2 regions of the Clostridium lamae genome follow, and region 2 is predicted to be linked to the other one. Evidence: predicted binding sites of a transcription regulator. Region 2 holds the regulator's gene; the other holds the start of a gene.
The links. Region 2 encodes CtsR, which represses protease genes until heat stress. Its sites were predicted from a motif close to AAGGTCAANNAAGGTCAAAT; they were not measured.
Positions count from the first base shown of each region.

Region 1 (15,685 bases), on a different contig from region 2:
TTATTATAAAATAAAGAAATTATAGAAGGAGATAAAAATGAAAAAATTAGCTGTACTATTTCCGGGGATGAATTATAACTCTAATAAACCACTTTTATACTATATAAAAAAGATTTTAATAAAAGAAGAATTTGATATAGTAGAAATTGAATATGGTAAATTACCTAATGATAAGATGAGAGCTTTTGAAATTGCAATTACTAAAGCAAATGAAAGAATAAAGGATATTTTATGGGCTGATTATGATGAGATTTTATTTGTATCTAAAAGTATAGGTACTGTATTAGGTGGGAAAATAGCATCTGAATTAAAATTACCAATAAGGCATATATATTTAACGCCAGTTAATGAAACTCTACCATTTATGAGTGGTGATGGAATTGTATTCTCAGGAACAGCAGATCCCATGATTACTACTTCGTTATTAGTGTCTAAATGTGACAATAATGAAATTCCACTATATCTATATGAGAAATGCAATCATTCTATTGAAAGTGGAATTATAAAAGAAGATTTAAAAATATTATCAGAAATTATTGATAAATGTGAAGAGTATATTGTAAATATGTAAAATTAAAGATGGAACCACTTGATAAGTTTCTATATTAATAAATTTGAGCTGCTATGGCAGCTCTATTTTTATTATTTATATATCTAATAAAATATTCTGAAAATTTCAAAAAAAAGTGTAGACAAATTACATGTAAGAGAATATATTAAAATAAATAGTAAAATATATTTTAGTAATAAAAAAATTATGATTACTAAATAATCGGAGGGTATATAATGAATATTTTGGACTTATATTTACAAAGAAACAATAGTAAGAGATATGAGGTTTATAAAAAGACTGGGGTAAGTCAACAATTATTATCAGCTCATACAAATAAGAAGATAGAGAATTATTCTAATAAGGTGATAGTTGCATTATCAGAAGCTTTAGAAAAAACTCCAGGAACTGTACTAGATGAACTTTTAGCTTTAGAAAAGGAAAATCCAGCTTTTGAAGCTTATAATCCAACAGAATTATTAACAGCTTTAGAGTTTAAATACGATAGAATTATCATTAAGGGAGCTTATTGTAAGGAAATATATAAATTGATGAAAAGTCAATTATCTGAAACTGAAAGCATGGGATTTGAATTAGGAAGTGGTGGAGTTGCTTCAGTACTTGCTTATGCTATAAATGCAGCAAGAGATTTATTCAGTAATTCAGACAAGGTTACCAAAGAAATTGAAAGAAAAATAGTATCATACAAATTAGAAAATGCTTCAGAAGAAGAAGTAAGCATAAAACTAAAACAACTAGATTACTAAGAAAGAGGATACATCTGTATTGTCTGCTCAGTCGTAAGCTCAAAGTCGAAACAACACTAGATGTATCCTCTTAAAAACTAAAGGAAACAACTCATCGAGATAAGTTGTGAAAATTATAAACTCCGAAAGGAGTTTTTTCATTAATTCTACATCATTCATTTTACATTCTTAATTTTGGAAGTGTTGTTTGTTCCGTCATAGGATTAAAGGAGCAGCAAAAATACGTAGCATTTTAAAAACTGATAGTAGTTTAATATAGCACTTATTCCATAAAAAATAATCTGTTATAGTTTAAGATTGTTCATAAATATAACTGCTAAATTGCAATTTTATAATTTTTTTGTAAAACAAATAACACCATTTTTATTTTAGAGTACCAACTACTGGCAAGTTCTTTAGAACTTCCTTGCCATGGGGTGATTGATTTATTAATTCAGACAAGTCCTTCCCCGCAGTCACTCCACAGTTATGTCTTCCATTACTCCAACCCTTTGCGTTAGTTACATCATAAACGACTCCATCTACAGCAATATAAGCTGGGTTACCATTTTGTCCATTGTATTTGCTCAATTCCTCTATATTAAATTCCTTGTTTGAAGGAACAGCTTCTGCGTTTACACCGCTATTTGAGATTGAACTAGTTATTGCTTCTGCTTTTTTACTTGCACAGCCTCCTAATATTATCATAATTCCTAAAATTCCAGCTATGAAAATCTTTTTCATATATTCTTCCTCCGTTAATAACTTTTATGACTTGATAGTGATTAAATATATCCTAGCTTTTATATGTGTCATCTATCCATCTCTTTCACCATATACAACTAGTTTTTTATATGGTGGGATATTTGTTCCATCTTTTATAATAGTATACCGTAATGTTTACTCTTTATTCAGCGATAAATTTTAATTTATACAATATATTTTTATTTTCTTTTATTACTTTTAGTGTTTCTTCATAAAAAATACCGTATATTCATTTTGATATGCTACCTTTAAGGTAGACAGATTAAATAAATAAAAATCTGCTATTTGAAAGGGAACATATCATTTTAGAATAATACGGTATTTTATTTATAAATATTTTTAAATTATTATATTCTATAATTGCATTAAGAACATAAATATAGCTAATGTTCCTAATATAATAGCTAAATCAATAAGAGCTAATTTTCTTTCATTCTTTATTATTGCTATTACAAGAGCAACAACACCTAATATAATATTAATACAAGCTAATACAACACCAAAATATCCTGTGAAAAGTATAGTTTCTAATAGGTATAATCCTGTAAGAATAAATAAAATAGTGTGCATTACTTTAGCTAATTTACTTTTTGTCATAATAATATTATTAAGCATATTATTTTACCTCCTTATTTAACAAAAATTATACAAAATTTAATTTTTTCAATTATACTATCTAAATAAAAAAAAATCAATATATTTTACTAAAACAGGATAAAAATAACTATATTAACTATATGTTTAATTGCTTTTATTAGATAAATGGTTTTAATATACTATGAATTAAAGTCCAAGGAATATAAATCCTTGGACTTTTTCATTTTCTAGGAATTTATAAAAGGATTACCCTGTGAATAATTTTTTATAAATTCCTTCCTTCAGTTTATAAGGAATAAATATCATATGAGAGCGACTTGGAGTTTACGACGGAGCAACGAATATGATGTTTATTCCTTTTTCATTAAACATACTTTTATTCTTGTTTTCTTAACTTTTTCATTCTTTCATTTCTTAAATCTATTTATTACTTATTAATTCTTCACTCTTACCTAATAAATGGTATATAAATTCTTCCTCAAGTGTTTCTTTATCTAAAAGCTCCATAGCTAATTTATCCAATATATTTTTATTTTCTTTTAATACTCTTAATGCTTCTTCATAGAGTGAGTTAACTAATTCTCTACATTCTTCAACTATTGGATTTCCATAAGCTGTTGAAAGATTACCTAGCTTTGAAAGCTTTAATAGACCTAATGTATTTCCCATTCCATATTCTGAAATCATAGACATAGCAATGTCAGTTGTTTGACTTAAATCACCTTCAGCACCTGTTGAAATTTTTTCTTTTCCGAAGATAATTTCTTCAGCCGCTCTACCGCCTAGTAAGACCATAATTCTATTTTTTAAGTAATCTAGTCTTTGATAAGACTTATCTTTAGGTATGGTTAGAGTATATCCACCAGCACCATTAGTTGTAGGGATAATAGTAATTTTTGATACCTTATCCTCTGGGGTTTTAATAAGTGAAACCAGAGCATGTCCAGCTTCGTGATAGGAAGTTAAAAGTCTATCTTCTTCTAGATAATGACCTCTTTCTTTCTTTTCATATCCTGCAAGAACAATTGAATAAGCCTTATTAATATGCTCATCTGTTAATGAAGATGAATTTTCTTTAGCTGCCATAATTGCAGCTTCATTAATTAAACTTTCTAATTTTGCACCTGAGAAATAAGCGGTTTTTCTAGCAATATCTTTAATATTTATTTCATTATGAGGTTTATTTTCTAAATGAAGAGATATAATTTTTTCTCTTGCACATAAATCAGGTAATGAAACCTCTATATGTCTATCAAATCTTCCAGGTCTAAGTAAGGCAGAATCTAATGTATCTAATCTATTGGTAGCAGCAATTACAACTATGCCTTCTTTTTCACCAAAGCCAGACATTTCTGTTAAAAGAGCATTTAAAGTTTGATCTCTTTCATCATTTCCACTAGAAGCAGCAGAGCCACCTCTTTTTTTACCTATTGCATCTATCTCGTCAATAAATATAACAGCTTTACCCTGTGCTTTTGCTTTCTTAAATAAGTTTCTTATCCTAGCAGCACCAACCCCTACATATACTTGTACAAAATCAGAACCACTTAATGCATAAAAAGGAACCTTAGCTTCACCAGCTACCGCCTTAGCCAGCAGTGTTTTACCAGTACCAGGGGAACCATAAAGTATAACACCTTTTGGCATTCTAGCACCATATTCTTTATATTTTTCAGGATTCTTTAAAAAATCAACAATGTCCATAAGACTTTCTTTAGCCTCTTCGTTTCCAGCTACTGAATTGAAAGTTAATGCACTTCCATCCTCTGAAAAGTCTTTTACATCTAAATTAGTAATTTTTGAAGTAGACATATTTCTTTTATTTATTGATATAAATACAATGGATATTATTGATGATATAAGAACCATTGAAGTTATAGTTTTAGAAGGACTGCTTATATTTTCATCAGAGATCTCTATATTATTTTTTAATAAATCTTCCTTTAATGTTGGGCTATTAGGATTTTCAGTAGAGTACTTACTGCCATCCTTTAAAAATACTGTAAGCTTAGAGCTATTATTAATAATTACTTTAGATATATTATTATCAGTTATATCTTGTAAAAATATTGAATATTGTTTATTGTAGTTAGCAGTTTTACCGAAACTTAAATACATTAAACAAAATGTAGAAATAATAGCAGTAGCTATTGGAATCAAAATTATATTTTTCTTTAGTTTATTCATTATTACCTCCTAAATAGAAGATTAACTGTCATTAATATATTAACATTTTTAAATTTTTAGTCCACTTAAGAACCTAGATTATTCCAATGTAAGTGTTGGTAGATATGTTAAAATGAAAAGATATCTTTTAAAAGTTATGTAAATAGAGTATACTTTAAATAAAATAGCTGACTAATTACATTAATTATTTAACAAGTAATATAATAAGGAGAGATAATAAAAGTGCTTTATTCAACTGTGTTATCATCAAGGGATATTACTGAATTAGTTAACTTAAAAGGCAAAGATAAAGGTATAGAGGTAACCCATATAGAAATAGATAATGGAATAAATTTTTCAGGAAATATTTTTAATAAAATAAATAGTAGATTTAGTGGTAGCCTTTATATTAAAAGTTTTTATGGAAATAAGATTATTATTGGAACAAAGGATATAAATATAGAGAAATTAGGAATGCTAAAGGGCATAACTAACGTATTATTTAAATCAATAATTAAGATTATGGGAGAAGAAAATCTAAGTATAAAGGGTAAGGATATTATAGTTGATTTAGATAAGTATGAAGCAGATATTAAGGAGGTCTATATAAAGGACAAGCTTCTTTATATAATAGGATCAAACTTAGAAATGTATAAGAATGCATAGTTAATTTATAATGGGAGGTAAGTATGAATATTTCAAGTGTTAAAGTCGCATTAACAGGCGAAGATTTACTAAGTATTTTAAATGAATTTGTAAGCGTAGAAGGGTTATGCTTAGAAAAGATATTAATTGATGAGGAAATAATATTATTTGGAAGTTTTACAAAAGGAATAACCATAAATTTTGTAGCTGGTGTTAAGTTTAGTAGGATAGAAGATGGGATTATACATGCTGAAGTATCATCTTTTAAAATAGCTAAATTAAGTATATTCTCTGTATTAAGAAAAGTAGCATTAAAGTTTGCCTTAAAGTCTTTAGAAGAAAAAGGCATAAGTTATAATAATGGAAAAGTAGAAATAGATCTTAAATATTTATTAAAGGATGTTCCATATATTGATTTAAATATATCAGATATATACTTTACTCAAGATCTATTAAATGTTGATGTAGCAAATATTAATATTTCACTAAAGGGAACATTAATTAAAGAAGTTCCTGAAGAAGAACCTTATGTAGAAGAAGAGTTTGAAGAAGTTTTTGATGATATAGAAAAAGTAAAGGATCACTATAGTGTGGGGAGAGACTTTGTTAATGAAAAACTACCACAAAAGGTAAAAACTTATAGTGATTATCTTTTTATAATTCCAGATATGGCAGCTTTATTATATAGGTTGCTAAAAGATAAAAGAGTTTCTTTAAAAACAAAACTTATTATTTCAGGGGCTATAGCATATATTGCCGTTCCAACGGATATAATACCAGATAATATTCCTTTTATAGGAAGAGTAGATGAAATTGCTGTAGCATTTTTTGCATTAGAAAGAATAATAGCTGATGTACCAATTAAAATAATATTAGAGAATTGGGAAGGTAAAAGTGATATTGTTTTTGTAATAAGAAACATTATAGAATATGTAGTAAACTTTACCGGTGCTAAAAATGTAGAAAAGATTTATAACTTTATTGAGGAAGTTGTATCATTATAAAATAAATCAAAGGAGTAGAATGCATGGCAAAGAAAGTTTATGCGATTAAAGAAGGTTTCAATTTTGCTACTAATGAAAAGGTAGAAAATTTAATAGTAGATACATGGGCAGAATGTCAAAGGTATATAAAAGGAGTTAAAGGTGCTAAGTATAAAAGCTTCGAGGATATAAATGATGCCAAAGCATTTTTATCTCAAGGAGATGGTATGTTAAAGAAAGGTGTAGATAGATATCCAATGGATTGCTTACATATTTATGTAGATGGTAGTTATAATGTTACTACTGAAAGATATGCCTATGCTTTAGTAGCAGTCAAAGATAATGTAATTGAGTATGTGGAAAATGGAAAGAGCGAAGATAGTTCTAGTAAAAGCATAAGACAAATTGCTGGAGAATTAGAGGCGACAGTTAAAGGTGTTGAATATGCATTAAGACAAAATGAAAAAAAAGTAGTGATTTTTCATGATTATGCTGGAATAGCTCACCATGCTACTGGTTTTTGGGAAAGAAAAGAGCAATCATCTATAGATTATCATAATAAGATGAAGAGTTTAATTGATAATGGTATAGAAGTTATTTTCGTTAAAGTAGATAGCCACACTGGAGACTTATATAATGAGATTGCAGATGAAAAGTGTAAGGAAGCTTTAAATATTGATTCTAACTATGAATTTTATAAATATCTTAGAGATAATAAAATTTATGTTTCTAATAATTTAGTAAAAGAACAGTTAAAGAATATTGCAAGAGATAGAGAAGATAATATTATAAGCATTAATGAAGAAAGTAATGTAGTTTTACAATCTATAGATAACGAAGAAGCTTTAAATACTAATAATGATGAAAATAACGAAATAATTAATAAGTTAAATGATATATTTAAAAATCTTTCTAAAGAGAAACAAAAAGATGTATTAAGTTATGCAGAATATCTCTTAAATAAAGAAAATAAAAATAATAATAACTAGATATTTTATTAAAATGCTCATTTCATGAATATAAGATCAAAATTTGCAAATAATAAGCTTATGAAAATATTTATGAGGTGATAATAAATGTTAAATACAATTAAAGGAATGGCAGCAGGTGCTGTAATAGGAGTAGCTATAGGTGCCGTAGTTTTTCCACAATTAGATAGAAGAACTAAAAGAAATTTAAAAAGAGCTGGCAAGAGAGCATTAAATATGGCTGAAGGTGCTTGCGACATAATGATGGGATATATGAGATAAAGATTCTATATCAAAATGATTAATCATTTTGATATAGAATCTTTTTTTACAGTGACTAATGTCATATAAAGTTATTAATAATAGTAAAACTATACTATAAAATTATAAATTGTTAAGGAAAAATTTGAAATTTATAGTGATTTTATTTAGTTTAATGTTATAATAATTAAAAAGAAAATATAAAAAATATTTTCATTTATTTGATAATTTGACGAAAAAAGAGAATTAATAGTTTATTCTATATAGAATAACTATGAAATTTAGATAAAATATGATACAATTTTTAATAATAGAAAAGATTAACAATATTAATTTTTGGGTATGAAAAGGAAGAGTAATGATGGAAATTCTTGCATTAGGGGAAAAAATAAAAAGAAGACGAAAAGAATTAGATATGACTCTTAAGGATTTAGCTGGTGATAGAATTACTCCAGGTCAAATTAGTTTAGTCGAATCTGGAAGGTCTAACCCTTCTATGGATTTACTAGAATATCTAGCAGGAGCATTACAAACTTCAGTTGAATATTTAATGGAGTCAGAAGAGACACAAGCAGAAAAGATAAGTATATATTATGAGCAAATTGCCGAATCTTATATTTTATCAGGTGATTATATTACTGGAGAAAAATATATTGAAAACGCTTTATATTATGTTGAAAAATATAATTTAGAGTATAGAAAGGCAAAGATTATATATTTAAGAGCAAAAATATATAACGCTAAAGGAGAATATACTTTAGCTCAACAATTTTTCTTATCTTCAAATGTAATTTTTATTAAGAATAATAACTACGAAGAAATAATTAATACATTTCTTAACTTAGGGAAGATAACATTAAAACAAAAAGCATTTCATTCTTCAAGTAGTTACCTAAGACAAGCAGAAAAGGTATATCTAGATAATAATATAGGGAATGATTTTTTACTTGGAGAAATTTATTACTATATGGCACAAGCCTATTTTAATATAGAAGATCTAACTAAGGCTATGGATTATTCATTTTTAGCTAAGAGTAAGTTTGAGCAAGTAAGAAATAGGGAAGAATATGCAAAGACACTATTATTAATTTCAGAAGAATATAATATGAAGGGTGATTTATCAAATGCTATTAAATATTCCGAAAATGCATTAGAGGTATATAAAGAGTTAGATGAATTAAATAATATATCTGAAATTGAAAATAATTTAGGAAAATTATTCTATGAGTTTGAGAATATCGAAGAATCCTTCAAGCATTATGAAATATCAAGGGATATTAGAATTAGAAGAAAAGATTCTAAGTTAGTTAGTACATTAATGAATATTTGTGAAAATTACATTAAGTTAAAGGATATTTCAAAATGTGAAAGCATATTGGTAGAAATGAATTCATACTTAGAAGAAGGCGATGTAGAAAGCTTAATTGATATAAATTTACTATGGTATAGAATTTATATTTTAAAAGAATTATTAAAGGAAGCTGAATATGTATTGCTTGATACATATGATTTAGCTAAAAATAATAATTTACAAAAACAGGCTGGACAGTTAGCTATAATGATAGGTAAGTATTATATAGATAATAAAAAAGAATTAGAAGCGGCTAAATATTTAGATGAAGGAGTAAATATCTTTAGGAAGATAGGCATACTTAAAAATTAATTCAAGCGGGGGATTAAAATGGAAATATTATCAACTGGCGAAAAAATTAAAAGGGCAAGAGTATATCAAGGGATAACTTTAAAAGAATTGTGTGGAGATAAGGTTTCTATATCTAAAATGAGTTGCATAGAAAATGGAAAGATCAAGGCTGATAAAGATATCTTAGAATATGTATCAGGGCAGCTTGGACTTGATTACGAGTATTTAGTAAGAGATGTAGAAGAGCAAATAATAAGCAATCTAAAATTAATAAATAGAGACTTAGTTCCCGATGAAGAAATGGATAATGTTATTAATCATAATTTGAGTTACGCCTTAGAATATTCCTATAATGATTTGGCCTTTGAACTTATTCATAAGTTGTTTAACTATTATGTTAAGAAAAATAAAGTTGAAAATATACAATTAATCATATCTCAATATTATGATTTATATCAAAAGAATAATACTCGCGAGAATACTATAACTTATTATGTTGATATGGCCACATTCTTCTATAGTATTAAGGATTATAATGAAGCAATAGATTACTATAATAGGGCAAGAAGCCTTATTAAAGATGAGAAGAACTTTAATAAATCAGATTATGCATATATTTCTTATAGAGAAGGTAAATCTTTTGAAAAGTTAGATAGATTAGAAGAAGCATATAATTCTTTAAAAGAAGCTTTGAAATATATAGATAGTATTGAGAAAGATTTAGATAAAGGTGATGTATATCATAGTTTTGCAACTGTTGGTATTAGACTTAATAAAGATGGAGCTGAAAAGTATATTAGTCTAGCTTATGATTATAAAAAAGAGAAGGCAACAGTATTAGCAATTGCAAAGGGGAAGAGTGGAGAAAGTTATTTCTACGTTAATAATAGAGAAAAAGCAATTCAAGAAATTATGGAGGGCATAGATTTATTCCCTACAATCGATGAAAAGAAATATGTTAGATTTTTAAATAAATGTATTAAAACTCTTTATGAAAATAAAGAATACGATATTGCATATGAAATTACAGATAAAGCTTTAAATTCTGCAATTAATAGTACGGATATAGCGTTAATTGAAGAAGCATATTATTTTAAAGGAATGATACTTCAAAAGAAAGAACAATACATACAAGCTGAGATGTATATGAACCTTTCACTAGATTCTTTGTTTAAATTTGCAAATAAAGATAAAAGGCATGAAAGATATTTAGATATGGGTGAAATGTATTATAAATTAGGAGATGTTAAAGACTCACTGAAATATTTTACATTAGCAATGAATTTAAAAAAATAGTAAATCGTATATAAAAAAATGAAAGCTTATGAAGAGATTAATTCTTTAATTAATAACTTCATGAGCTTTCATTATTTATATTAATAAGTAGTATATTTAAACAGCGTTATGGAACCTTATAATAACAAATAAATTTTATTTTTTCAAAGGGTGGAAAAATGAAGATAATATATTTAATAATGAATATTTTGAAAATACGCTAGGTACAAAAAATAGTCCTCTCATTAAAATCAATCCTTTCTAATAATAATAACCGCTTAACTTATAGTTAAAGTATACTTAAAATTTAATTAGATTGCATTGACTTAAATGTTTAGTTTTAGGTACATTTAAGTTATTAACAAAATTTCCGATATATTGAAAAAGTACAAAGAAACCAAAATATTTGGTTTCTTTGTACTTCTATTGATATTTATTTAAGGTTTTAGTACATTTATTAATTTTTATGGAACTTTTATTTTCTATAATTCCGAATGAAATGAGGAATTATTACCTTCAGAGTAGAAGTGGATAAATGTTATATGACTGCGACTTGGAGCTTGCGAGGTCGCAAGGAATAACATTTATCTACTTTATGTTTTTGATTACAATAAGTTTAGCATCATAACCTTTAAGTTCTGTAATTATATTTAGAATTGTATTTTTCTTAGAATAACTAAATTCTATCTTAGGAAAAGAAGCTTTGTGTAAAATTTCCTTTTCTTCTTTATTTAATCTATCTGGTGAGCCCATAGACAACCAATAGTTATAAGAAGACCCAACTCTTTCGCTTATTTCATAAGTTATTATTCTAGAAGATTTTTTTATGTTTTCAATATTTAATGATATTTTCTTTTTATAGATCTTTCTTTTACCACGTTTAGTAAAGATACCTTCAAAGTTTTGTAATTCTTCTAGTTCATCAGTATATGAGTAAAGCAATATACAATACTCATCATCCTTTTTAGTTACTATTAATCCGTTATCTATAGTAACAATTTCATCGCCCAATTTACTAAGTAAGTAGTAAGCATAATAAGAAGGTTTTCTAATTCCCATATCATTTACTAAACCAGGAGCACCTATGAAAACTTCATTTGTTAATCTTATTTCTTTTTCTAGGACATCAAAGGCTCTTAAAAAATTTAAAGATTTTTTATTAAATATTGTATTATGGATAATGAATGGCAACATATATGCTGTGTCATAGATTTTATTTAAACTCTTATCGCAAATAAAATCTTCTTCTATAACATCTATGTCATATTCATCAATTAAAAATTTTAATAGAGCACTCTTTAATTCTTTATCTATTATAGGAGTAAACTGAAATTTAAATTCAGTTATATCAATATAATCTATTTCAGAAAAATATTCGAAGAAACTAGTTAATATATGTTTGTATTTTTCAAGAGAGAAATTAGGATTATCTATTAAAATAAGTGGCTTTAAATCTATATAGTCTAAAAATTCAATAACACTTTTAGCTTTATTCCAGTTATAGAAATCAGCTTTAGGGAAAACCCCCATATCATTATTAAACATATTTTCGAATCTAACATATTTAAAATGAAGTTCATCCTGAATTTCTTCTAATATATCCTTATTGTCTTCCAATAGTAAATCAAATGCATCGTCAAGATTGATTATCTCTCTAAAGTCTTTATTAAGTTCACCTTGACTTTCATCCATATTCACATGAATCTTCCATAGCTTATTTTCATAATTGAATCTTTCATAATCATCTAGTTCTGATGAAAGATATTCTAAAGCATCCTCAATTTTTAAAATTTCAACTTTTTTGATTTGTTCAAATTCTTCTTCTGTTAATTTATTCTTTTTCCTATATTGAAGAGGAGTACAACCGTAGTAATTCTTAAAATTCTTATTTAAATATCTTACATGAGAAAAACCAACTTCATCAGATATATCTGAAATACTTAAGTCACTATCTAATAAAAGCTTAACAGATTCTTCAACTCTAGTTTGATTAACTAAATCAGTAAAACTATTTCCAGTTGCATATTTAATCTCATGAGATAGATAATGTGGACTTAAGAATTCTTTCTTAGCAATTTCTTGTAAAGTAATATTACTATCATAATTATTAAATATATATTTAGAAATTCTATGATATCTAGCTAATTGTTCAGTTTTTTCTTTTAACTCTTCTTTTTCATAAGTTAAGTAATGGAAGTTATTTATAAGATGATATAATAAGTCTATTAAAATGGATTCGATTTCCTTATCATAATCATCAAGTTTTTGTACAGCTTCACATAAAAGTTTAGCTAAGAAATTTCTCAGCAAATCATATTCTTCACCATCTTGAGCACCATCATCTGTTGAACTTGTATAAAAGAAAATATTATTTATATCCTTATAATACTTTTCAAAGAAGTAAGGATCTATATTGAAGATTAATACTCTGTTATCTTCATCGCTATAAATTCTATGTGCTTCATCAACATTTATAATCTCCATTTCCCTTTCTAATACTTCAAAGGAATCTGCATCTACATTAACATTTATACTTCCTCTTAAAACATAAAGTATTTCAATAGAATTATGCCAATGTATTGGATATTCCTTTATATTAGCATATGTTATTTTTATAGGAGAGTCTGGTGGATAAACTATATATTCCCTTCTTATAAAAATCACCTCCCTTAGTAATAATTAATAATTTAATTATATCCTATTTATTAGAAAATAGAAAAGTTTTATAAATTTTTAAAATATACTTTGACTTTCTTTGACTTTTGTATTATTATTTATATTGTAGATAAAATAAAGATATAAAGTGGTATATGAAGGAGTGAAGCACATGAATATTGATAAAATGACATTAAGAGTTCAACAAGCATTAAATGATGCTAGCATGATTGCAGTAAAGTTTAATCACCAACAAGTAGAACTAATACACTTATTTACATCATTAGTAGAGCAAGAGGATGGACTTATACCAAACATATTTACTAAAATGGGCGTTAGTGTTAAATCGATAAATGATGATTTAAATAGAATTTTAGGAAATATGCCAAAGGTTTTAGGTGAAGGTGCAAACTCATCTGGAGTGTATGCTACTAGACAAATAGAAGAAGTATTAGTAAAAGCTGAAGATTTAGCTAAGAAATTTGAAGATTCATATATTAGTGTTGAGCATGTAATGCTAGCTATAATGGAAGTTGATAAAAATGGTGAAGTAAAGAAATTACTAGATAAATATAATATTAATAAAAAAACATTTATGAATGTATTAAAAGAAGTAAGAGGAAATCAAAGAGTAGAAACTCAAGATCCAGAAGGAACTTATGATGCTTTAGGTAAGTATGGTACTAACTTAACAGATCTTGCTAAAAAGCATAAATTAGATCCTGTGATTGGTAGAGATGAAGAAATAAGAAGAACTATTAGAATTCTATCAAGAAGAACTAAAAATAATCCTGTATTAATTGGAGAACCTGGAGTTGGTAAAACTGCTATAGTTGAAGGTTTAGCTGAAAGAATCATTAGAGGGGATGTACCAGAAGGATTAAAAAATAAGGTTATATTCTCTTTAGATATGGGTGCATTAATTGCTGGTGCAAAATATAGAGGAGAATTTGAAGAAAGATTAAAGGCTGTCTTAAAGGAAGTGCAAGGTAGCGAAGGAAGAATAATATTATTTATAGATGAAATTCACACAATAGTTGGAGCAGGTAAAACTGATGGAGCTATGGATGCAGGTAACTTAATTAAGCCTTTACTTGCAAGAGGAGAATTACACTGTATTGGTGCTACAACTTTTGATGAATATAGGCAATACATTGAAAAGGATAAGGCTTTGGAAAGAAGATTCCAACCTGTAATAGTAGAAGAGCCAACTGTAGAAGATGCTATATCAATTCTTAGAGGATTAAAAGAAAGATTTGAAATACATCATGGTGTGAGAATTCATGACTCAGCTTTAGTTGCAGCAGCAAAGTTATCGCATAGATATATACAAGATAGATTTTTACCAGATAAGGCAATTGATTTAATTGATGAAGCTGGAGCAATGATAAGAACAGAAATAGATTCTCTTCCAACAGAGCTTGATAATATTAGAAGAAGGTTATTCCAATTAGAAATTGAGAAGGAAGCTCTATCTAAGGAAAAGGATGAAGGTTCTAAAAAGAAATTAGAAGCTTTGGAAAAGGATATTGCAGAACTTAAATCTGAAAATGATGCTATGACAGCTAAATTTGAAAAAGAAAGAGATGCAATAGTTAATTTAAAAGACTTAAAAACTAAGCTAGATGAAGCAAGAGGAGATTTAGAAGCTGCTCAAAGAAATTACAATTATAATAAGGCAGCTGAAATTCAATATAGCGTAATTCCTGCTTTAGAAGAAGAAATAAAGCAAAAAGAAATTGAAGTAAAAGAAAATTACGAAGGTGCTCTTTTAAAGGAAGAAGTAACAGAAGAGGAAGTATCTAAAGTTCTTTCTAAGTGGACTGGAATTCCAGTTACTAACCTTTTAGAAGGGGAAAGAGAAAAACTTTTAAGACTAGAAAGTGAAATGAGCAAGAGAGTTATTGGCCAAGAAGAAGCTATAACTGCTGTTTCAAATGCTATTCTTAGAGCAAGAGCAGGATTAAAAGATGCTAATAAGCCAATTGGTTCATTTATATTCTTAGGTCCAACAGGAGTTGGTAAGACAGAACTTGCTAAGACATTAGCTAGAAACTTATTTGATTCTGAAGAAAGTATTATAAGAATAGATATGTCAGAATATATGGAGAAACATTCAGTTTCTAGATTAGTTGGAGCGCCTCCAGGATATGTTGGATATGATGAAGGTGGTCAACTTACTGAAGCAGTAAGAAGAAATCCATATAGTGTAGTATTATTTGATGAGATTGAAAAAGCTCATGAAGATGTATTTAATATGTTCTTGCAAATCTTAGATGATGGTAGATTAACTGATAATAAAGGAAAAACAGTAGACTTTAAAAATACTATTATCATTATGACTTCTAACATTGGTAGCAGTTATCTTCTAGAAAATAAGAGTGAAGATACTGTAGATGAAAGTATTAGAAATCAAGTTATGAATGAAATGA
Region 1 covers NZ_JASCQJ010000004.1:24,897-40,581, reverse strand. Annotated here, with positions in the region: gene QK892_RS03310 (hypothetical protein) at 38-571, shown strand; gene QK892_RS03305 (helix-turn-helix domain-containing protein) at 787-1,317, shown strand; gene QK892_RS03300 (cytochrome b5 domain-containing protein) at 1,681-2,040, opposite strand; gene QK892_RS03295 (hypothetical protein) at 2,416-2,676, opposite strand; gene QK892_RS03290 (ATP-dependent metallopeptidase FtsH/Yme1/Tma family protein) at 3,079-4,845, opposite strand; gene QK892_RS03285 (hypothetical protein) at 5,068-5,490, shown strand; gene QK892_RS03280 (YkvA family protein) at 5,514-6,473, shown strand; gene QK892_RS03275 (ribonuclease H family protein) at 6,497-7,441, shown strand; gene QK892_RS03270 (YtxH domain-containing protein) at 7,529-7,702, shown strand; gene QK892_RS03265 (helix-turn-helix domain-containing protein) at 8,043-9,344, shown strand; gene QK892_RS03260 (transcriptional regulator) at 9,363-10,619, shown strand; gene QK892_RS03255 (helix-turn-helix domain-containing protein) at 11,187-13,253, opposite strand; gene clpB (ATP-dependent chaperone ClpB) at 13,426-15,685, shown strand, end outside.
Region 1: a site for CtsR is predicted at 13,342-13,361, ahead of clpB (ATP-dependent chaperone ClpB). Genes of this name have one in related genera too.

Region 2 (15,685 bases):
CTTTAAAGAGTGTCATTAGAGTTGCAGAAGAAGAGGATGTTAATAAACATAATGAAAATAAGGTAAAAGAAAAAGATGCCTTGGCTATATGTTTAAAAAAAATAGAAGAACATGGATTAAATATGAAATTAATAGATGTAGAATATACTTTTGATAATAATAAAGTTATATTTTACTTTACTGCAGATGGAAGAGTTGATTTCAGAGAACTGGTTAAAGATTTAGCAACTATCTTTAAAACAAGAATAGAACTTAGACAGATAGGTGTTAGAGATGAAGCTAAGATGCTAGGCGGATTAGGTCCGTGTGGTAGACCATTGTGTTGTTCAACATTCCTTGGAGACTTCGCATCAGTATCAATAAAGATGGCAAAGGAACAAAATTTATCTTTAAATCCGACAAAGATATCTGGTATATGTGGAAGACTTATGTGTTGTTTAAACTATGAGCAAAGTACCTATGAAGATATAAGAAAGAGATTACCAAAGGCAGGCTCTATTGTAAATATTGGCGAGTCTAATGGGGAAGTCGTTAGTAATAACACTGTTAAAGAAAGTGTAAAAGTTAAATATAAACGTGGAGACGAAGAAATAATAGAAGAATTTAAAATAGAGGATGTAGAACTTGTAGAGGGCGGATATGAGGATTCTGTAGATGAATCAGATATTAAGCTTGAAATAGAGTCACCTGAAGATAAAAAGTTAATAAAAGATCTTATAAAAGAAAATTAAAGGGGGGGATTAAATGAAATCGCTACTAAAGATATCTAATCTTAACACAAATGAAGATGTGATTAGTATTAAAGATGTTATAGCTCAGAATGAAGGAGTTATTGCTTGTGAAGTAAATTTAGGCAAAAAGGAAGTTAGTCTTGTTTATGATGATAAAACAATAGCTTTAGATAAAATAGTAACATCTGTCGAAGAACTCGGATATAGTGTGATTTAAAATATAATAAACTTAAATTATTTAGAAGTCTTTAAAAATCCTTATCTATGTGTTAAAATAGAGGGGAAATAAATTCATAATATTAGGAGGTGCTGATTATGGCATTCAAAATAGAAGATTCATGTATAAACTGTGGTGCATGCGCTGCAGAATGTCCAGTTGATGCTATAAGTCAAGGAGATACTCAATTTATCATTGATGAGGATGTTTGTATAGATTGTGGAAACTGTGCAAATGTTTGTCCAGTAGGAGCTCCAGTACAAGCATAATTTTACATAAAGAACCGCTAAACTAGCGGTTCTTTATTATTTTCCTTTAAAAGTATTACAGTTGAATTATTATTAGTTGGTAAGTCATCGGTATATAAGGTATTAGTATCATAAGAAATTATATTTTTTAAAGAAGATAAGAATTTTAATGGGCCATCTAAATAAAAATATTCTGATGAAGTTTTAAAACACATTGGAATAATATATCTAGGTTTTAGAGTTGTAGCAATCTTTGAAGCTAAATACCCATCTAGACAAAAATGACCTCCAATCGGAATGAATAAAAAATCTAAATTACTTAATTTATCTATTAAGTTTCTATCTAGTAAATGACCTAAAGAGCCTAGGTGACATAATTTGAATCCATCAATTTCATAAAGATAAATAATATTATCACCTCTTTTAAAACCAGAAAAATCATCCTTGTAACTTTGAAAACCTTCGATAATGAAATGATCATTTTCAAAGTGAGTGGCAGAATTAATAATTTTATAATTATTATAAATATATTCATTAATAAATTCATTATTATGAGAGTGACTAAAAGTAATTATATCTGGTTTTAAATCATACTTTTGTATATAGGGATGTATTTGTATTGGATCAATCAGAATTTTTTTCCCAAAACTATTTTTTATTAAAAAACTAGAATGGCCAATCCACTTGATTTCCATATTAATCACCTCATTTATAGTTTAAACAAATGGAAGTATATAATTCATTCTATATTAAAATTTAATATTGGACATATTAAGACTTATAATATATAATCAAAGTCAAAGAAGGTCTAAATTAAAAATTAAGTTTAAGAAGGTGAATTTATGGCAAGAATTTCAGATACAATAGAAAATTTTATAAAAGATCTCTTAAATGAAGAAAGAGAAAGGCAAGTTTTAATTCAGAGAAATGAATTAGCAGATAAATTTTCCTGTGCACCCTCACAAATAAATTATGTTTTAACAACAAGATTTACTTATGAAAAGGGATATATAATAGAGAGTAGAAGGGGCGGGGGAGGCTATATAGTTATTAGAAAAATAACATACGATGATAAATCTGAAAGATTAAATTTAATTAATAATTCAATAGGTGAAAGCATAACTTATGGAAATGCTTTATCTATTTTAGATCATTTAAAGGATACTAAAGCTATTTCGAATAAAGAATTTGAGATTATAAAGATATCTTTAAATGATAGGACCTTAGCATCTGTTGAAGATAAAAATAAGTTAAGAGCAGATATGTTAAAAGGAATCTTAGCAGTTGTATTATCATAAAGTATGTTATATATCTATAGTTTGTCTGTGAGTTGTAATTTAGCAATAGGGTATGGAGGTATTTATGGTTTTTGGTAAATTTACAGAAAGAGCACAATTAGTACTTGTAGAAGCTCAAAAGGAATCACAGTATTTTAAGCATGGGTATATAGGAACGGAGCATATTCTTTTAGGCATATTAAAGGAAGGTGGTTTTGCTAATAGAGTTTTATATATTAGTGGAATTACAATAGATAAAGTTAGAAATTTAATAGAAGAATACTTAGGATTTGGGGATGTAGATATATCAATAGGAGAAATGCTTTTAAATCCTAGGACAAAAAGGATTTTTGATGATAGTCTATCTAAGGCGATGATTTATAATCAAAATTATATAAATCCTGAACACATATTACTAGCAATATTAGATGATATTGAAAGTATAGCTTATACTATAGTTTCAAATTTAAAAGTAGACTTAAAATCAATGAAAAATGAATTAATAAATTATATTAATAAAAGTGATTTAAATGATGTAAAACATACAGATGATAAAAAGAAGGGCATAATTAAGACTCCGATGTTAAATCAATATGGTAAGAATTTAACAACTTTAGCTAGAGACGGAAAAATTGACCCGGTTATAGGAAGAAATAATGAAAATAAGAGAATACTTGAGATATTATGTAGAAGAAATAAAAATAATCCATGCTTAATAGGAGAACCAGGAGTCGGAAAAACTGCTGTTGTAGAAGGATTAGCTCAAATGATAATTGATGGAAGAGTCCCAGATACATTAAAAGATAAATCTATAATATCCTTAGATTTAACAGCTATGATAGCTGGAGCTAAATATAGAGGAGAGTTTGAAGATAGACTAAAGAAAGTTATGGATGAAATTATAAATTCTAAAGATGTGATAATTTTTATAGATGAGATACACACAATAGTTGGGGCAGGAGGAGCAGAAGGTGCTATTGATGCAGCAAATATTTTAAAACCAGCATTAGCTAGAGGAGAAATAAAGTGCATTGGAGCAACAACTATTGATGAATATAGAAAATATATTGAGAAGGATTCAGCTCTAGAAAGAAGATTTCAGCCTGTAACGATAGATGAACCTTCCAAAGAAGAAACCCTTGAAATTCTAAGGGGTCTTAGAGAAAGATATGAGCTTCATCATATGGTAAAAATTGAGGATGAAGCTTTAGAGGCTGCTGTAGAATTATCAGATAGATATATATGTGATAGATTTATGCCAGATAAAGCCATTGACTTAATTGATGAAGCATCTGCGAAAGTTAGAATAGAAAATCTTGCTTCTCCTCCAGAAATAGGAGATTTAAGAAAAAATTTAGATATGGTTTCAAGAGATAAGGAAAGTGCAATTAGAAGTCAAAGCTTTGAGAAAGCAGCGTATTTGAGAGATGAGGAGAAGCAACTAAAAAATAAACTAAGTGTATTGACTATTAACTACAATAATACTGATTTTAGTAATGTTGTGAATAGAACACAAATAGCAAAAGTTGTATCCATATGGTCTAAAATACCTTTAGAAAAATTAACTGAAGAAGAATCAGAAAGACTTTTAAAGCTTGAAGATGTTCTTCAGGAAAGAGTTATCGGTCAAACAGAAGCAGTAACTGCAGTTTCAAAAGCTGTAAGAAGAGCTAGGGTTGGCCTAAAAGATCCTAATAGGCCAATTGGGTCATTTATCTTCTGTGGACCAACAGGTGTTGGGAAAACAGAACTTTCAAACACTTTGGCTGAAGTTATGTTTGGAGATAGAAAAAATTTAATAAGAATTGATATGTCAGAATATATGGAAAAGCATTCTGTATCAAGGCTTATAGGAGCGCCACCAGGATATGTTGGATATGAAGAAGGCGGACAATTAACAGAAGCTGTAAGGAGAAACCCATATTCTGTTATTTTATTGGATGAAATAGAAAAGGCACATCAAGATGTATTTAATATTTTATTGCAAATAATGGAAGATGGAAAGCTAACTGATAGTAAGGGAAGAGCTGTAAATTTCAAAAATACAATAATAATAATGACTTCTAATGTGGGGGCTCATGATATTAAAAAACAAAGTTCAGTTGGTTTTATAAGTCAGAAAAATTATGAAAGCAATGAATATGAAAATATGAAAAAAAGTATAATGGAAGAAGTTAAAAAGCAATTTAAGCCAGAGTTTCTTAATAGGGTAGATGAAGTTATAGTATTCCACAAATTAATGGATAATGATGTAATGAAGATAGTTAACCTGATGTTAAATAATACTATAAATAAACTTAAGGAAAGAAAAATAACAATTAATTTAAATGAAGAAAGTAAGAAGTTTTTGGCTAATAAAGGAATAGACATAAATTATGGAGCGAGGCCATTAAGAAGAATAATAGCTAAGGAATTAGAAGATAAATTAAGTGATGAAATGCTAAAGGGATACATCAAAGGTGGAGATAAACTAGAAGTTTATTGTAATGGAGATGAACTTTATTTTAAGCATATCTCATAATATAAAGGAAGGTTTTCTTTTGGGGGGGATCTTCCTTTTGTTTAATATAATAATATTTTTTTAATAGTCTATAATAAATAGGAGTAAAGAAAATAATATTAATAAGAATTATTACCTAAAAAAAAGTTGCATTTTGAAATTTAGAAGCATATAATTAATATAAAGAATATACCCCTAGGGGGTAGAAGGAGAAAATAATGAGTAAAGAAGTTAAATATAAAGAATTGATAATAATCGGCGGTGGCCCTGCAGGTTTAACTGCTGCTATATATGCAACAAGAGCAAAATTAGATATGCTTTTATTAGAAGATCAAATATTAGGTGGTCAAGTAAGAAATAGTTATACAATTGAAAACTATCCTGGCTTTAAAAAAGTTTCAGGAGCTGAACTTGCAGATTTAATGCAACAACAGGCGGAAGAGCTTGGAGCGGAAATCGACGAGTTTGATATGATTGAAAGAGTTGATTTTAGTGGAGATGAAAAGATTATTGAAACTAATAATTATATATATAAGACAGATACAGTGATTATAGCAACTGGAGCAGTTCCAAAGAAATTACCTATAGCAAATGAAGAAAAGTTCTCAGGTAAGGGAATACATTACTGTGCAGTATGTGATGGAGCAATGTATGATGGAAAAATAATAGGAGTAGTTGGTGGTGGTAATTCAGCATTAGAAGAGGCCTTATTTTTAACTAAGTTTGCTACTAAGGTATATATGATAAGAAGATATGACTATTTCAAAGGTGAAAAGGCTACTATTGAAGAAGTTATGAATCACCCAAAGATAGAAGTATTATTTAATGAAGATTTAGTTAATGTTGAAGGAGAGCACTTTGTAGAAAAGGCTATAATAAAAAATACAAAGGATGGATCACAAAAAGAAATGGCTATGGATGCTATATTCGGATTTATTGGAACTGAACCAAAGACAGCTCACTTTAAAGACTATATTGAATTAACATCAGGTGGTTATATAAAAGCTGATGAACGCACTAGAACAAATGTTAGTGGTGTGTTTGCAGCTGGAGATGTAAGAGAAAAAGAATATAGACAAATTACAACAGCAGTTGCTGATGGAACTATAGCGGCATTAGAAGCAGAAAAAGTTATAGTTGAAAAAAAGAAAAATAGAAAATAATAATTATACTAATAATAAAACGTAGTAAGGAGCGATATTTATGATAAAAATTTATTCAACATCATGGTGCCCAGGATGTATAAAGGCAAAAAAATTCTTTGATATGAAGGGATGGGAGTATCAAGAAATTAACGTAGCTGATAAACATGAAGATAGAGAAGAAGTATTTAGGGTTTCAGGACAAAGAACTGTTCCTGTAATTGACATAAATGGAGAAATTATAGTTGGATTTGATAAAAATAAAATAGAGTTAGCAAAGAAATAAGAGGGGGATAAAATGTTTAATTGTATAAGAGGTGAAGAATTAACATTCAAGAATTTAGTAGACGGTAAATGGATAACTAGTGATAGCAATAAATTTATAGAAATTTATTCGCCAATTGGAAATTGTGTAGTTGGTAAGGTTCCAGCTATGACAAGAGAAGAAGTTGATTTTGCAATAAGTAATGCAAAGGAAGCTCAAAAACCCTGGAAAAATGTTCCGGTGAATAAAAGAGCAGAAATATTATATAAAGCTGCTGATTTATTAATTGAAAATGCTGATGAAATGTCAGATATAATGATGAGAGAAATTGGAAAAGATAAGAAGTCATGTGAATCAGAAATTTTAAGATCAGCAGATTATATTAGATTTACAGCTGATACAGCTAAAAATCTATCAGGAGAAAGTATTCCTGGAGATAGTTTCCCTGGATTTAAGAAAAATAAAATATCTCTAGTGACTAGAGAACCATTAGGTGTAGTTTTAGCTATTTCTCCTTTTAACTATCCAGTAAACTTAGCATCTTCAAAGATTGCTCCAGCTTTAATTGCTGGTAATTCAGTAGTATTAAAACCAGCTACTCAAGGAAGCCTTTGTGGATTATATTTAGCAAAAATATTTGAACAGGCAGGAGTTCCAGCTGGAGTATTAAATACTATTACAGGAAGAGGTAGTGAAATAGGTGATTATATAGTAACTCATCCTTCAATAGACTTTATAAACTTTACTGGAAGTACTGAAGTAGGAACTAGAATTTCAAAAATAACTAGCATGGTACCATTATTAATGGAACTTGGTGGAAAGGATGCAGCTATTGTACTAAAAGATGCAGACTTAGATTTAGCAGCTTCTAATATTGTTGCTGGGGCATATTCATATTCAGGACAAAGATGTACAGCTGTTAAGAGAATCCTAGTTGTAGAAGAAGTAGCAGATAAGCTAGTTGAAAAAGTTAAAGAAAAGGTTGAAAAGTTGAAGGTTGGAAATCCAATTGATGGTGCAGAAGTTGTTCCTTTAATAGATACTAAGTCAGCAGATTTCGTTTGGGAACTTATTGATGAGGCTAGAGAAAAAGGAGCTCATTTATTAGTTGGAGGTAAGAGAGAAGAAAATTTAATTTACCCAACATTATTTGATTATGTAACAACTGATATGAGATTAGCTTGGGAAGAACCATTTGGTCCAGTACTACCTATAATAAGAGTCAAAGATAAAGATGAAGCAATAGAAATAGCTAATAAATCAGAATATGGATTACAATCAGCAGTATTTACTGAAAATATTAATGAGGCTTTCTATGTAGCTGATAAATTAGAGGTTGGTACAGTTCAAGTAAATAATAAAACTGAAAGAGGACCAGACCACTTCCCATTCCTAGGTGTAAAAGCATCAGGAATTGGAACACAAGGTATAAGATATTCAATAGAAGCTATGTCAAGACCAAAAGCAACTGTTATTAATATAGGTAAATAATAAGTATATAATTTTATCTATATAAAAAAGAAGTAGTTATAAATAACTACTTCTTTTTTATGATTATACGTTATAAAAGTTTAATTATTAAATAAACTTCAGCATATATCTGATTTAAGATATTCTACTATCTGTTTAATGCTTTATCTATAGCATTTTTATCAAATCCAACTATAACAGTACCATCTATATCTAAAACTGGAACTCCCATTTGTTTTGATTTATTTATCATTTCATCTCTAGCAACCATATCTTCTTGTACATTTAATTCTTCAAATGCTACACCTACAGATTGTAAGTAATTTTTTGCTTTTACGCACCATGGACAGCTATTTGTACTATAAACTTTAACCATTTGCTAAACCTCCTTTTAATTATCAATAGATAATTAATATTATTTAACATAAAGTGTACACCATTTTTGAATTAATATCAATAATAATATCATATTTTATAAAAAATAAAGAATATGGTATTATATTATGTAAATAAATTATTTAATTATATTTTGATTATCTAAATTAGAGTTAAGAATCATATTATCTAGAGAGTCGTCTTTAGATATAGAGAATAGTTCTTCTGATAAATTTTTGGAGTTATCTTCACGTATCACATTTTTGGGAGGCATATTTGAAAAATAACTTTTATTAAACATAATATCAGCTCCTTTTTTGAATATGTAATTATTTTTTCCGAAAATTTATTTTTTTATAAGTATTTAAGAAATTAATTAACTGGTCTAGACATCTATAACTATTTTTAATATAATATTTTTAGGAGGATTAATAATGATAGATAAAAGTAGCCCAATTCCTGTGTACTATCAACTAAAGAATGATTTAATTTCTAAGATTTCTGAGGGTGTATGGAAACCGGGGGAATGTATATCAAGTGAAAGAGAGCTTTGTGAGATATACGGAGTTAGCAGAATGACTATTAGGCAAGCTATTGGTGAACTTGTGCAAGAAGGAGTGCTTCTTAGGATAAAAGGAAAAGGAACTTTTGTATGCGAGCAAACTTTTAAGCAAAAGGATATGATGAGCTTTAGTGAAATAGTAAAGCAAATGGGTAAAAATTTAAGATCTGAAATAGTAGAATTTAAAAAGATTCCTACTCCAGAAGATTGTGCAGATATTTTTTCTTTAGACGAACTATATAAGATTATTAGAAAGCGTATAGTCGACGATGAATGTGTTGCGATAGAGAAAGTATATATACCTGTAGATTACTGTGGATATATAGATGAAGATATGTTAAAGGGATCTTTGTTTAAGATTTTAGATGATTTTGGATATAAAGTAGATTATTCTCAATCCTCAATTGTGTCAGTTATTATGAATAATGAATTAAAAGAATTATTCAGTGTGAGTGATCAAGTGCCGATGCTAAAAATTATTAGTAAAACTTATGATTCTAATAATAAGCTAATATTTTTAGAAGAAGCTATATATAGATCAGATAAATTTATTTTAGAAGTAAATATATCGAGAAGAGAGGGGAAAATACGATGAAGGTAATAGTAACGAAGAATTATGATGAATTAAGTAAAGTAGCTGCTGGTGAAATGGCAGATGTAGTTAGAAATAATCCGAATGCTATATTAGGATTAGCAACAGGTGGATCACCAATTGGTATGTATAAAGAGTTAATAAAAATGAATAAAGAAGGAGAAATAGATTTCTCTAAGGTTACTACAGTTAATTTAGATGAATATGTTGGATTAAGTGGAGATCATCCTCAAAGCTACAGATATTTTATGAATGAGAATTTATTTAACCACATAAACATAGATAAGAAGAATACTTATGTTCCAAATGGATTAGCTGAAAATATTGAAGAAGAATGTAAAAGCTACGATGAAAAAATAGCTCATTTAGGTGGTACTGATATTCAATTATTAGGAATTGGTAATAATGGACATATAGCATTCAATGAACCAGATGAAATCTTAGTATCTGGAACTCACTTAACTGGTCTAACTCAAGATACAATAGAAGCCAATGCTAGATTCTTCGATTCAATAGATGAAGTTCCTAAGACTGCATTAACAATGGGACTTGGTGGAATAATGAAATCTAAAAAAATAATAGTTATAGCAAGTGGGGAATCTAAAGCTGAAGCTGTAAAAGCAATGGTAAATGGAAAAATAAGCACTAAGATGCCTGCATCAATGCTACAAATGCATAGAGATGTTATAGTAATTGTTGATGAAGCAGCAGCTAAATTATTATAAAATTTAAAAATAATGTTTAGTTATATAAAAGAATTGCAATAATGTAATTATTGTAGTTCTTTTTTTATTTTCTAGTATTTATATAAAAGTTACAATGCGAATCTCTTTTTATAAGTCACTTAATTCATATTTTATTAAAATATTTTATAGAAATTGGTTTTTATGTTTTGTTATGATATAGTAAATATATTATTTAATAAAAATAATTACATTAAAATAAAAAGAATTGGTGGTAAATTATATGGCAAAGATTAAATCCATGTTTGTTTGTCAAGAATGTGGATATGAGTCCCCTAAATGGTTAGGAAAATGTCCAGATTGTAATAAATGGAACACTTTGGTAGAAGAAATTAAAGAAACACATAAAGAAATAAAGTCTAAAGTTAATAATATTAAAGTAATAGAAAATATGCCAAAGAGCATAAGAGATATAAAGTCAGGAGAAAAGGAAAGATATAACACTGGCCTTAAGGAATTAAATAGAGTTTTAGGTGGTGGATTAGTAAGAGGGTCCTTAACATTAATATCAGGTGATCCTGGTATAGGTAAATCAACCCTTCTTTTACAAACTGCAAATTCTATTTCTAAAACTTATGGAAAGGTTCTATATGTATCTGGAGAGGAATCTGAAGAACAAATTAAAATTAGAGGAGATAGGTTAGGAGTCGATGCAGGTGGACTTTATATATTATCTGAAACTAATCTAGATTTAATAGAAGCATATATTAATGAAATAAAACCTGTATTTGTAATTATAGATTCTATTCAAACTGTATACAAGGAATCCATTACTTCAGCACCAGGAAGTGTATCACAAGTTAAAGAATGTTCTAATGCCATAATGAGAATAGGTAAAAATCAAAACATACCTTTATTTATAGTAGCCCATGTTACTAAGCAAGGTGAGCTTGCAGGGCCTAGAGTATTAGAGCATATGGTAGATACAGTATTATATTTTGAAGGTGAACGTACAGAAGAGTTTAGAGTTCTTAGAACTATGAAGAATCGTTTTGGTACTACTAGTGAGATTGGTGTATTTGAAATGGCCGAAGAAGGATTAAAGGAAATATATGATCCTTCGAGAATATTCCTTGAAGATACTAATTTTAATCAAGAAGGTTCTGTTGTAGTAGGAATTATGGAAGGAACTAGACCTATATTAGTAGAGATGCAGGCTTTAGTAAGTGAAAGTAATACTCACTTAGCAAGTAGAACGGCTATAGGTATAGATAATCAAAGATTGAGACTTATATTAGCAGTATTAGAAAAAAAATTAAGAGTACCTTTTTATAAATATGATGTTTATGTAAATGTAGTTGGAGGCCTTAATTTAGATGGAACTACAGGAGATTTAGGATTAGCTTTAGCTCTTTTATCAAGTGTAAAGAATATGGGGCTAAAACTTGAAAGAACAGTTATAATAGGAGAAGTTGGTTTAACGGGAGAAATAAGACCTATAACTTCTTGTGAAAGGTTAATTAAAGAAGCAGAAAAGATGGGGTTCAATAATGCTATAATTCCAGAGAGAAATAAGGATAAGGTTACCAATAATAACATAAATATAATAGGTGTAAGCAATTTAAGAGAGGCTATAAAAAAGATTTTCTAGCAGATTGGGTGAGTGTATGAGGATAAAAGATGATGAAGAAATAAAAAGTATATTAAAACTTATGAGTCCTGGAACAGCTTTAAGAGAAGGATTAGAAAATATATTAAGAGCTAAAACAGGAGGCCTCATAGTTATAGGCGATGACGAAAAAGTAATGAATATAGTTGATGGTGGGTTTAATATTAATTCAGAATACTCACCAGCATATGTTTATGAGCTAGCAAAGATGGATGGGGCTATCGTATTAAGTAGTGATTTAAAAAAAATAATTTATGCAAACACACAGCTAGTACCAGATTATACTTTGACAACGTATGAAACAGGTACTAGGCATAGAACAGCTAATAGAGTTGCGAAACAAACTGGAAATATAGTTATAGCAATTTCTCAAAGAAGAAATATAATAACTATATATAAAGGTGATTTAAAATATGTTCTTCAAGAGAGTAGCATAATTCTTGCAAGGGCAAATCAAGCAATACAGACATTAGAAAAGTATGTAAATGTATTAGATAGAGTTATCAACAATCTTAATTTATTAGAGTATCAAGATTTGACAACTATTTTTGATGTAGTCACAGCTATACAAAGAACTGAAATGGTAATGAGAGTAGTAGAAGAAATAAAAAGATATATAGTTGAACTTGGAAATGAAGGTAGATTAATCTCAATGCAATTAAGTGAACTTATCAGATTTATCGAGAGAGATGGTATATTACTAATAAGAGATTATTGCAAAGAAGATATGAATTATAATGAAATATATAATGAAATCCAAAGGCTTACTTCAGAGGAACTAGTAGATTTAGATTTAATAGCTAAGCTATTAGGATATTCATCTATGTCTTTAACTGATACTCTAATTTCTCCAAAGGGATTTAGAATATTATTTAAGGTGCCTAGAATACCAGTTTCTGTAATAGAAAATCTAGTGAAACACTTTAAAGAGCTAAAATATGTTATTGAAGCTGATACTAATTCTTTAGATCAAGTTGATGGGATTGGAGAAGCTAGAGCTAAGGCTATAAGAAGTGGACTAAAAAGAATAAAAGAGCAGATATATTTAAAAAATGAGATTTAGTATATATGTATAAAAGTGTAAAAAATAGATAATAATAAAAAAGCAGGAGTTAGCCTGCTTTAATCTTATCTAAGGGTGAATTTCCCTAAGATATTTATTTTATTTTCTTCTTTTAAGAATATGTCATATAAATTCAAATCTAAACAATTGCATAAAGAAGTAAGATAAAATATATTATTTCCTATTTCTGCTTCGATGACTTCACGACAATTATTACAAAGTGAACCTTCGATATGAGTACTTAAAGAAGGGGGTAGGCTATTATCAGTATCAAAATCATTCTGCTTTTCAGCAGAAATTTTAATACAGCCACAATTTGTTACTGATTTAGCTATTGCCCTATTTACTCTAGAATTCGCTTCATTTAACTTGGTCATTATATCTAAAATACTTCTATGACGTAATAGCGAGTTATTAACATCGTTTTGAAAACTATCAATAATTATATCCTTCATATACATCAACTCCTTAAAAAATACGGCTGTTGTTTATGATTGTTATAGTGATAAAAGGAATAGCAATTAACTAAGCTTATAATAAAATAAATATATGATTATTTATAGGGGGTATTGATAAATTAATAAGATTTTAATAATTATTCATTTTAGAGAATACCTTTATATGGTATAATTAATTAAAAAATACAAAAAATATAGGAGGTGAAGAGATGTTAAAAAAGATTATAAGGGTTATATTTACCATAATAGGTTTTATAAGTGGATATATTATAAGTGGAGTTTTAATAAATATACAGCTTATAAGCAACATATCTTTCTTATCTGAATCAATTGGAATTATATCTTTTCGTATTCTTTTAACTTTATTAATTGGAATTATTCTTTACTTTATTTCTCCAAGTATTTATGACTCTGTTCTGAAGGCTATTGAGTATATAGAGAAATACATTCAAAGGTTTACAGCAACTGAAATTATTTACGGAGTAGTTGGAGCGGTAATATCGTTAATAATAACATCACTAATAGGACTGCCACTAAATAGTATAGATTTATTTGGATTAGGACCAATACTATTTATGTTATTGAATTTAATATTTGCAATTATATTTGCTAGCATTTTTATAGAAAAGAAAGATGATATATCAAATGTTCTTGTAAATTTAAAGAAAAATAGTATTAAGGAGAAAAAGTCTAAGGTAGCTATTAAGAGTCATCCCAAGGTTCTAGATACATCAGTAATAATAGATGGAAGAATTTTTGATATATGCCAAACAGGCTTTATAGAAGGACCATTAGTTATACCAAATTTCGTTTTGGATGAATTAAGACATATTTCAGACTCTGCAGATTCTCTTAAAAGAAATAGAGGAAGAAGAGGACTAGATATATTAAATAAAATTCAAAAAGAATTAGAAATTGAAACTCAAATTTGGGAAGGTGATTTTCCGGAGATTCAGGAAGTAGATAGTAAGCTATTAAAACTTGCTCAGGTATTAAAAGGAAAAGTAATAACTAATGATTTTAATTTAAATAAGGTTGCTGAATTTCAGGGAGTTCCAGTACTTAACATTAATGAACTTGCTAATGCGATTAAACCAATAGTTCTTCCGGGTGAAGAAATGCATGTAGTAGTTGTAAAAGATGGTAAGGAAGCTACTCAGGGAATCGGATATTTAGACGATGGAACAATGATTGTTGTAGAAGGCGGAAGGAAGCATATGGGTGAACAAATCACAGTTATAGTTACTTCTGTATTACAGACAGCTGCTGGAAGAATGATATTCGCAAAGCCAAAAGATGAATAAGTAGGTGTTTATATGATTAGTGCTATAATTTTAGCTGGTGGAAAAGGTAAGAGAATGGGTGCTAAAATTAGCAAGCAATATATAGAACTTAAAAGTAAACCTATTTTATATTACACAATAAAAAAGTTTTCTGATAATGAGAATATAGATAGAATTATTTTAGTATTACCGAAGGATGAGATTGATTATTGTAAAAAGGAAGTGCTAGATAAATACTCATTAAAAGTAGACTTAATTGTTGATGGTGGTAAAGAAAGACAAGATTCTGTATATAATGCATTAGAAAAGATAGTTGATGATGAAATAGTTTTAATTCATGACGGAGCAAGACCTTTTGTTTCAGAAAGAATAATAGATGAAGGTATAAAATACGCAAGGCTTTATGGTGCTTCCGCACCAGGTGTAATGCCTAAGGATACCATAAAGATAAAAGATAATAAAAATTTTTCTTCTAAAACTCCAGATAGAAATACTTTGGTAGCAATTCAAACGCCACAGATATTTAAACTTAATATTATTAAAGAGTGTCATAAAATGATAAAAGAAGAAAAGAAAATAGTTACAGATGATACTATGGTTGTTGAAGCATATGGCAATAAGGTTTATCTGTATGAGGGTGATTATACTAATATTAAGGTAACGACACCTGAAGATCTAATATTAGCTGAGAGGCTAGTATAATCTGCATACTTGGTATATTGACATAATTTTTACTAGAATATATAATAAATTAAGTTATAATTAAATAGGTTTTAAAGCATTGAAGAAGAATAGTAGAATCCGCTTTTCAGAGAGAAAATTCATAGGCTGTAAGATTTTCAATAGGATTTGAACCAGCTTTCGAGTTGTAGGTAAAAACTATCGGTTTAATATCGTTAAAATTATTAGAGCACAAATTTAGGTGGTACCGCGATATAAGTTCGCCCTAATTACATAGGGCGGGCTTTTTTTATTTTTAAAATTATAACTGAGTAAACATAGATAAAGCGCTATAAAATATGAAAACAAAATAGATTTATATTTGTTTATATAAATGGATAAGTATTATATAGGATAATATATAAGTGTTATTAGGAATATTATTAAAATATTTATCTAACGCAAAATTAGTTTTGAATATAATGATATG
Region 2 covers NZ_JASCQJ010000044.1:6,412-22,096, reverse strand. Annotated here, with positions in the region: gene QK892_RS15640 (PSP1 domain-containing protein) at 1-731, shown strand, start outside; gene QK892_RS15635 (heavy-metal-associated domain-containing protein) at 745-948, shown strand; gene QK892_RS15630 (4Fe-4S binding protein) at 1,047-1,217, shown strand; gene QK892_RS15625 (MBL fold metallo-hydrolase) at 1,235-1,891, opposite strand; gene QK892_RS15620 (CtsR family transcriptional regulator) at 2,039-2,494, shown strand; gene QK892_RS15615 (ATP-dependent Clp protease ATP-binding subunit) at 2,559-4,994, shown strand; gene trxB (thioredoxin-disulfide reductase) at 5,192-6,136, shown strand; gene QK892_RS15605 (glutaredoxin family protein) at 6,177-6,401, shown strand; gene QK892_RS15600 (NADP-dependent glyceraldehyde-3-phosphate dehydrogenase) at 6,414-7,871, shown strand; gene QK892_RS15595 (glutaredoxin family protein) at 7,999-8,226, opposite strand; gene QK892_RS15590 (hypothetical protein) at 8,365-8,526, opposite strand; gene QK892_RS15585 (GntR family transcriptional regulator) at 8,660-9,382, shown strand; gene nagB (glucosamine-6-phosphate deaminase) at 9,379-10,104, shown strand; gene radA (DNA repair protein RadA) at 10,346-11,713, shown strand; gene disA (DNA integrity scanning diadenylate cyclase DisA) at 11,730-12,794, shown strand; gene QK892_RS15565 (DUF1573 domain-containing protein) at 12,860-13,249, opposite strand; gene QK892_RS15560 (PIN/TRAM domain-containing protein) at 13,462-14,556, shown strand; gene ispD (2-C-methyl-D-erythritol 4-phosphate cytidylyltransferase) at 14,569-15,237, shown strand.